2 regions of the Paenibacillus sp. FSL P4-0338 genome follow, and region 2 is predicted to be linked to the other one. Evidence: riboswitches for the same ligand, from Rfam matches in the RefSeq annotation. Region 2 holds a riboswitch; the other holds the start of a gene.
The links. Region 2 has a riboswitch for cyclic di-AMP ahead of MKZ07_RS26290 (hypothetical protein). Riboswitches for the same ligand answer to the same signal wherever they lie in the genome.
Positions count from the first base shown of each region.

Region 1 (3,570 bases), on a different contig from region 2:
CCGTCACCAACATAGATACCTACATGGGATATGCCCTTACCGCTTGTATTGAAGAATACAAGATCGCCTGGTCTCATCTCGTCACGGGACACGTCAGTACCCATCTGGTACTGAGAGCCGGATTGATGGGGCAGGTTAATGCCGATCTTATCAAAAACATACATTGTAAATCCGGAGCAATCAAACCCGTTAGTTGATGTACCGCCGGATACGTATTTGGTTCCGATGGCTTTGTCGATCACTTTATCCATTTTGGAATCCGCGAAAGCGCTTCCTGCTCCGATTGTGAAGATAATGGACAAGCTTAGTACTGCGGCTGCTAGCTTCTTCTTCAAAAGTAAATACCCCTTCCAATGCCTACGAGGTTAGCTTAAGGGTTCGGTTGAAGGTCCCCTATGACCCCTCTTAGAATAGGAGGTCAATTCACCCAAAGTGGTTCCCCCGTTTCCCTAATTCATTAGGGAACTCGGCACGACTGTTGATTAGGATTAGCGGTTCATTCAATACATGACAAAACCTTTGTTAAAAGCGATTCAATAATTACAAAAATGTTACTAAAAGCTCACTGCGATAATTGTAACAAAGACTAAGGCGCTTGGCAATCACTTATAACATATTAATCCATCTTTTTTGCTGTTTTTTAGAGTTATAGCCCTTTCGAAAGACTCATATCTATGCGCCGGGGTTATTTAATATGATTTTTTCTTTGTTTTTGCAATAAAATGCTGTTTCAAGGCTGTGGATTCGGGTAAAAGGTAGAATAAGGAAAAGGAAAAACCCGGAAATGATTACGGCAATAATCATCCCGGGCTCGTATAAGTTACATTTAGTTGTTAGAGGCTGAAATATTCGGGGTATGCTTCAAAGGTTCAATCGTAAGCGACAGCTTGGTAGGCTGTTGTGCTCATTACTCTTTTGGCGCCAACGTAGCGGTTGGCCCAGTAAGACTGGCTCATCGAACTGATGGTTACACCACGTGAACTGGAGGACTGTGCGAACTTCCCGTTTCCAACATAAATACCGACATGGGAAACTCCGTTACCCAGAGTATTGAAGAACACGAGATCTCCGGAGCGTAGATTGCTCTTGGATATTGTTGTTCCAACTTTGTACTGTGCTTTGGATGTACGGGGCAAGGTAAGCCCGACATTCTTGAACACATACTTGGTAAATCCGGAACAGTCGAAGCCGCTGGTGGTTGTGCCCCCGGTTTTATACGACGTTCCAATGGTTTTTGAAATCACAGTATCCATTTTGGAATCTGCGAAGGCACTGCCCGCTCCGAGTGTGAATACCATCACAAGACCCAGCGCCGCTGCGGTGCATTTTTTCTTGAAATTCTGTCTAATCAAAAGATGTACTCCTTCCAGGGCCTGCGAGGTTAGCTTAAGGATTCGGTAGAAGGTTCCCCTATGACCCCTCTAAAGCGAGATCAATTCACCCAAAATATGGTTCCCCCACTTCCCGGTGCAGGGAATTCGGCGTTTTATGCACCAGAACAGTGACTTATCGGCATTGATTAAATTGCAATAGATACGGAAGATTCTGTTTGAAAGATTACAACTTTGTTACTAGTGGTACAGGCATCATTGTATCAGACGATTTACCCTTTTGCAAATGCTTTTGTCCTTCTCTTCAAGCAAAAAAGAGTCCTGCTCCCTGATGAGGGGCTGTGACTCTTTTTAGTATGCCGCTGTAGCAGCTTATTATTGTGGAAATGATTTACTGGACCAGAGGTGGTACTGGGCAGCGATTCCCCACATATTGAACAGCGTGGAGGGCAGCGGAGCTGCCTGGCGGAGCATAAGTGCCGGCAATCCGGGATAGAACAGAGCAGAGGCGCTACAGAGCAGAATTACGGCCAGGCTTCCCGCCCCCAGAATGACGGAAATACCGATCGAAGGCATCAACACCTTCAGGCAGATTAGCAGCGAGGAGAACATGCCGGTACCTGCGGTATAGCCGAATTGCATATAGAGCAGAAGCTTGCGGACAAGGAATAGATAGAGCAGCCAGCCCAGCACACAGGGCACAAGCTTGAGCAGGAGCTGAACATCGAGAACGCCGCTGAGCAGATGACGGTACATGCGTGGAAGCAGCCAATAGAGCGGCAGGAGGGTTAGTGCCCATTCGGCCAGGCTGAACGCCAGCACCGGCAGCCCATATTTTCTCATTCCCGGGAAAAAGAACAGTCCCCGCGCTCCGTCGCGCTCCTGATGAAGCTCGTGCAGCAGCCCTGCACGGATAAAGGGAGTCAGCAGCAGCCTTAGCACTGTCAGCGCCAGCAGCATCCACAGCCAGTGCTGGACGGCGGGGTCGGTGCGCAGCGCAGTCTGCCCCTCGATATAATACAGCAGCCTGCCTATTCCGCTGCCGCCGGCATTCGCATCCGGGTAGCGTAGCAGGACGGGGACAACCGCACTTTTAATGAATTTGTACAGGAAATAACCCCAGAACAGCCGGTAGATAAATAGCAGAATCAATATATAGAACTGTTCTTTCATGCTGATCCAACCGCGGGCAATTGAACTTTTCACCATTCCTTCACCTCACCAGACAAGAGTTCCGAGCAGGGTTTCAAGCAGAGTAGATGCGCTAAGCGTCCAGCGGGAGAGTGTGCGCGGCTCAAGCTCCGCCATTTTGAAATTATTAAGATGCCTGCTCTCCAGCAGAATGGAATGCCCCGGATCGATCTCTGCGGAGACCAGCGGAGCTTTATACGCTAACTCAAAGGAGGTAGCCTTACCCTCGTCATTCCAGTATTGCTGCACAGTGTACCCGTCTGCGAAGGTGAATTTCACGGGAACATCAGGGTACAGGCTGCCCTTATTGCTTACATCGACCACAGCGTTATAGCGGATCCCCCCGCCGTCGCCGTTGTCCCGTCCGACCGTGAGCCTGATATCATCAACTGCGAAGTCGGGTGCACCCCCGCTATAGACAAAACGCTCAAAATAAGTCTGCCAGGATTGCTTGGTCACTTTCTCCACAACCTTTTGGAAGTCGGCGGTGGACGGATGCTGGAAGCGGTATTTGCGGGCATAGGCGGCGAGGATGGCGTCCATATTCTTGGTTCCGGCGATGCGTTCCATATCCTTCAGCACCAGCTTGCCCCGGATATACACATTGCGCGTGTAGGCATCATCACCAGTGTATTTCCAGGTCTCCAGCGTAAGAGGCTGTGAAGAGGAGACCAGGCTGGACTGAAGCGGCAGGCTTGAGACCACGCCGTATTCCTGTTCCATTAGCCGGTCTTCAGCATAAGAGGTGAAGCTCTCATCAAGCCAGGCTTCTTCGAATTCATTACTGGCCACCAGGCCGTAGAAATACTGGTGCCCGATCTCGTGGATGATCGTGCGCTCCAGGGAGGTGCCCGGTGAAGTGTCCGTGGCGCCGAAGGCGGTAATCAGGGTTGGGTATTCCATTCCTCCGGCCCCGTTGCCGGACTCTGGCGGGACAACAATGGATAAAGTGGAATACGGATAAGGGCCGTACCACTTGCTGAATGCCGTCAGTGCCGCCTCGACCGCCTGGAAGTAACGCTCCTGGAGATGCTTATGCAGCGGGTCC
Region 1 is NZ_JBBOCG010000003.1:16,159-19,728, forward strand. It holds gene MKZ07_RS33375 (C40 family peptidase) at 1-335, opposite strand, end outside; cyclic di-AMP (ydaO/yuaA leader) riboswitch at 340-482, opposite strand; gene MKZ07_RS33380 (C40 family peptidase) at 870-1,298, opposite strand; cyclic di-AMP (ydaO/yuaA leader) riboswitch at 1,356-1,494, opposite strand; gene MKZ07_RS33385 (hypothetical protein) at 1,707-2,540, opposite strand; gene MKZ07_RS33390 (M1 family metallopeptidase) at 2,550-3,570, opposite strand, start outside.
Region 1: another riboswitch for cyclic di-AMP. It lies ahead of MKZ07_RS33380 (C40 family peptidase); the one in region 2 lies ahead of MKZ07_RS26290 (hypothetical protein).

Region 2 (3,570 bases):
ACGGTGAGATGGCTGAGCTGCGGGCGCAATTGCCGGCGGCAACGTGGCCGCTCTCCGGCCACTTTCAGAAGGAGATGCAGGCGATTCGCGGTATCCATTTCATCAGTGATGATGCTGTGGTATTCAGCACCGGTACCCCCTGGGAGAAGAATGCAGTTGTGGTTGTACATAAGGATGTTATTTCCGTATTCGGCGAGTTTAGCCTGGTTGGGGCATCACCTGATAATCAGTTCTATGCGCTCGCCGGAACTCAGGGGATTACCATTATGCAATCCATGAACAGCACACTTCAGGGCACAGTTGTAGCAACCCTCTCATGGCGTGAGCTGAATGGAACGATTCAAGCGCTGGACCCGGACTTTCCCGTCTTGGACATAGACAGCCTGGACCAGGCGTTACCCTTGGAGCAGGTCATTCCTTTTAACGGGGGCGGGGCGTTATTGCTTGTTATGAGCCAGGGAATTTTCCTGGTCCAGCAATCGGAGGAGAAGCCCTGGGAGGTGAATCTGCTGCATCCTGATCTCGAAGAATATAAAGCAGATGAGATAGAGCACATTGAAATTGACATGCCGCATGGTGCCGTCTCTCCGGATGGAAGATGGATTTCCTATGGCAGCCAGGGCAGTGATCATCTTTTATATGACATAACTTCAGGGCAGGTTCACTTATTCAATCCGGAATCCAGTTACCCGCACTATACTATATTTACGAAGGACCAGCATAGCGTATGGTTCAATGCCTGCCACTTCTATAATGGCGTTACCCTTGCCGTTCCCCTTGAAGATGTGGTAGCAGGAAAACTCCCGGCAGACCAGGAATATCCGCTTGTTAACGAGGAAGCCCGGGTGTATGCAGCGGCAGCGCTGAAAGAGGGTGTTGTCATTGGCGACGCTTATGGCTACTTAAGGCTCATTGATGCAGAGGGGCGGGAGCTGTGGCGTTATTATGCCGGAAGCACTATTTCAGGGTTAGCTATCAATCCGGATGAGACGCTGCTGGCTGTTGGGACTTATGGAGGGATGCTGCACTTCCTGGACCTTCATGCAGCGCAGCGCAGCGACTATGAGATTACAACAGGAACCGTTCGTGAGGTGAAGCGGATCATTGCCTGGAAGAATCAGAAGGTTCCGCTGTGGTGGTGATCTCTGCCAAAAATAAAAAACAGCGCTTGAGCGAGATAAATGGCAGATAATCTGCTACATATAGGTGTTTTAGCTTCCCTATGCACAGCCATTCAGCCATTTGCTGAAAAAAAGGCGAATAGCACTCTTTTCCATTTTTACAAACCCCCTCCGAAAAGAGTATGATTCGTGTTGAAAGCAAATGAATGCATTCATGAAAACAAGCAATGCATGCACGCTGAATTTCCGTCATGTGGAAAACGGGGGAACCATCCGGCCGTCAGGCCGACTTGGGGTGAATCCGAAGGAGAATGCCACGCGCAGGTCTCCGGCAGGTAGGGCGACTCTCACCGTCCGAATCCGACAGCTAACCTCGTAAGCGTAAGGAGAGAGCCCTGATCCGCCACGCTTTTGTGCCAGGCGTCTTACGCCTGTTATCCACAACCGCAGGCAGAGGTCCTCCTCTGCCTGCGGTTTTTTGCGCGCTGGAATGAATTGCACAGTATAGATTCAGAAAGGAACGTGACCACATGCCTGACCCCTTATCGCCCACGGCAGCTGCTGCTGCCGGATTCAACCACTACACCCGGCAATATAGCAGTCCCGTCTATGCGCTAAGCTGCCTTCTGCTGGAAAAAGGCGCCCGCGCCGAGCAAGCAACCACCGCCACCTTCGTGGCACTCCATCCACTATGGCTGAAGAGCAGCCTCTCAGGGGACAGCGCTGCTGCGGCTGCCTACAGAGAGTGCATCCGCCAATGTGCTGTGCTCGCCCGGGATCATAGCCGCTGCGCTGCTACCCTGCTTAATTGGGACGATCACGTTGCCAGTGCCTTATGGTACGGCATCCAGCTCCCCCTGCCCGACATCAGCCAGATCCTGGATTGCAGCATCCCCGAGCTGAAGGCCCGGCTTAGAGGAATACGCGAACAGATGGCAGCCGCCCATTCTGCCTTGCCTGCGGTCCATCGTCCTTCGGCGGGATGAGACTGGGTATAACGCGGGATACGCGGGCTATAGGAATGAGAGCCGCGGAACGAGTTGGATGTGGCGGGATTAGGGTACGGATGTCGAAGAAGGTGATGGATGGTGAGCCATGCGGACTACAGATCCCCTATTTCGGCAAATGGGACCATTCCGAAGGCCATGCGGACTGAGAGGCGCTTAATTAACCTATTCCGCCTCATTTCCCTCTCCACACAGCCCTTTAACGTCCTCTCTGTCCGCAAAGGGGAGAGAATCGGTCTTTTTCACAAAATAAGGGCCTCTGGGTCCCCCTACAAAACAAAATGCCCCCTCAAAGTGGGGCTTTAGCTTCGATAAATGACTCAGGTACTTTGCGGGGATCCCAAAACATATAGATTCTATCAAAAAAAGCCGCAGCATCCGCCGCGACTTAGTCCTTGATTCTCAGCACCAGCATCCATACAGTGCTTGGCTCACCTTACATAGCTCAACCATCCGATGCATCGATCCTGTCTTCGCCAACCGTTCAGTACATAGAACTCAGCTCTTGCCCTTACCACCCTTACCGCCCTTGGCAAACCGCCAAAAAGCCATACAGCAGCCGAGCAATCCGGCTCCCAGCATAAGAGTCTGTAACGCCCCCAGCCAAGCCGACTGAGCCGAGGGGATCAGGCTGCTGACAATAATGAGCAGGATAGAGACCGCGACCAGCACGGGGGTTTGTCTACTTTTCTTCACAACCATTCACCACTCCTGTTAGTAATTCTTAACTCTATAGTACTCAAAATCAGCGTAGGAGTCATGCTGGTGGGCATCCACGGAGCCGATGAAATTGAACAAGCCTGTAAATCCGCCAATCTCCCCCGGCTCCCCGTTCACGCCTTCATCCGACAGATAGAGAGCATCGATATTCTCTGCAAAAGCTTGCCAATCTCCGTTATCCCCGAAGCGGTAAAGGATACTCGCGATGCCTGAATGATAGATCAGCTTGAGCTCCGCTGTGTCTTCAGGGACTGGAATGTAATTGTGGACCAATTCAATACGTTCCCCCAGCTTGGCCTGCAGCACAGATAGAACGGTGCCCTCTGATTCGGAGTGGGTCAAGTGAACATACAGCCAATTATTCGAATCATAGTATAGCCCCATCCCCGCCGTTTCCGAATAATGATCGGGATGAAATTCCACCTTGGTTTGAACTTCATAATGAAGGGAGGTTGCACGCGTAGCCAACATCGCCGGATTAATCTGCGAGAAGAAAGAATTCTCTCCATGAATGCGCAAGTAGCCCGGACGTTCAACCGTATTCACCCATGCCGCTTGCTGGTCCCGGTATGGAGTCAGAAAATGAATATCATAGTGCTCCTGGTTAAAATCATCGAATACATCATGAGAGAGCCTGTCCCCCTCTAATTCAACACCTGTTAACCCCTCAACTTCCATTTTGGCTACATTCGATCCATCCTTCATTTCCAGCCAGCCGTCTA
Region 2 is NZ_JBBOCG010000002.1:512,577-516,146, reverse strand. It holds gene MKZ07_RS26295 (WD40 repeat domain-containing protein) at 1-1,142, shown strand, start outside; cyclic di-AMP (ydaO/yuaA leader) riboswitch at 1,348-1,517, shown strand; gene MKZ07_RS26290 (hypothetical protein) at 1,652-2,107, shown strand; gene MKZ07_RS26285 (hypothetical protein) at 2,627-2,824, opposite strand; gene MKZ07_RS26280 (family 43 glycosylhydrolase) at 2,843-3,570, opposite strand, start outside.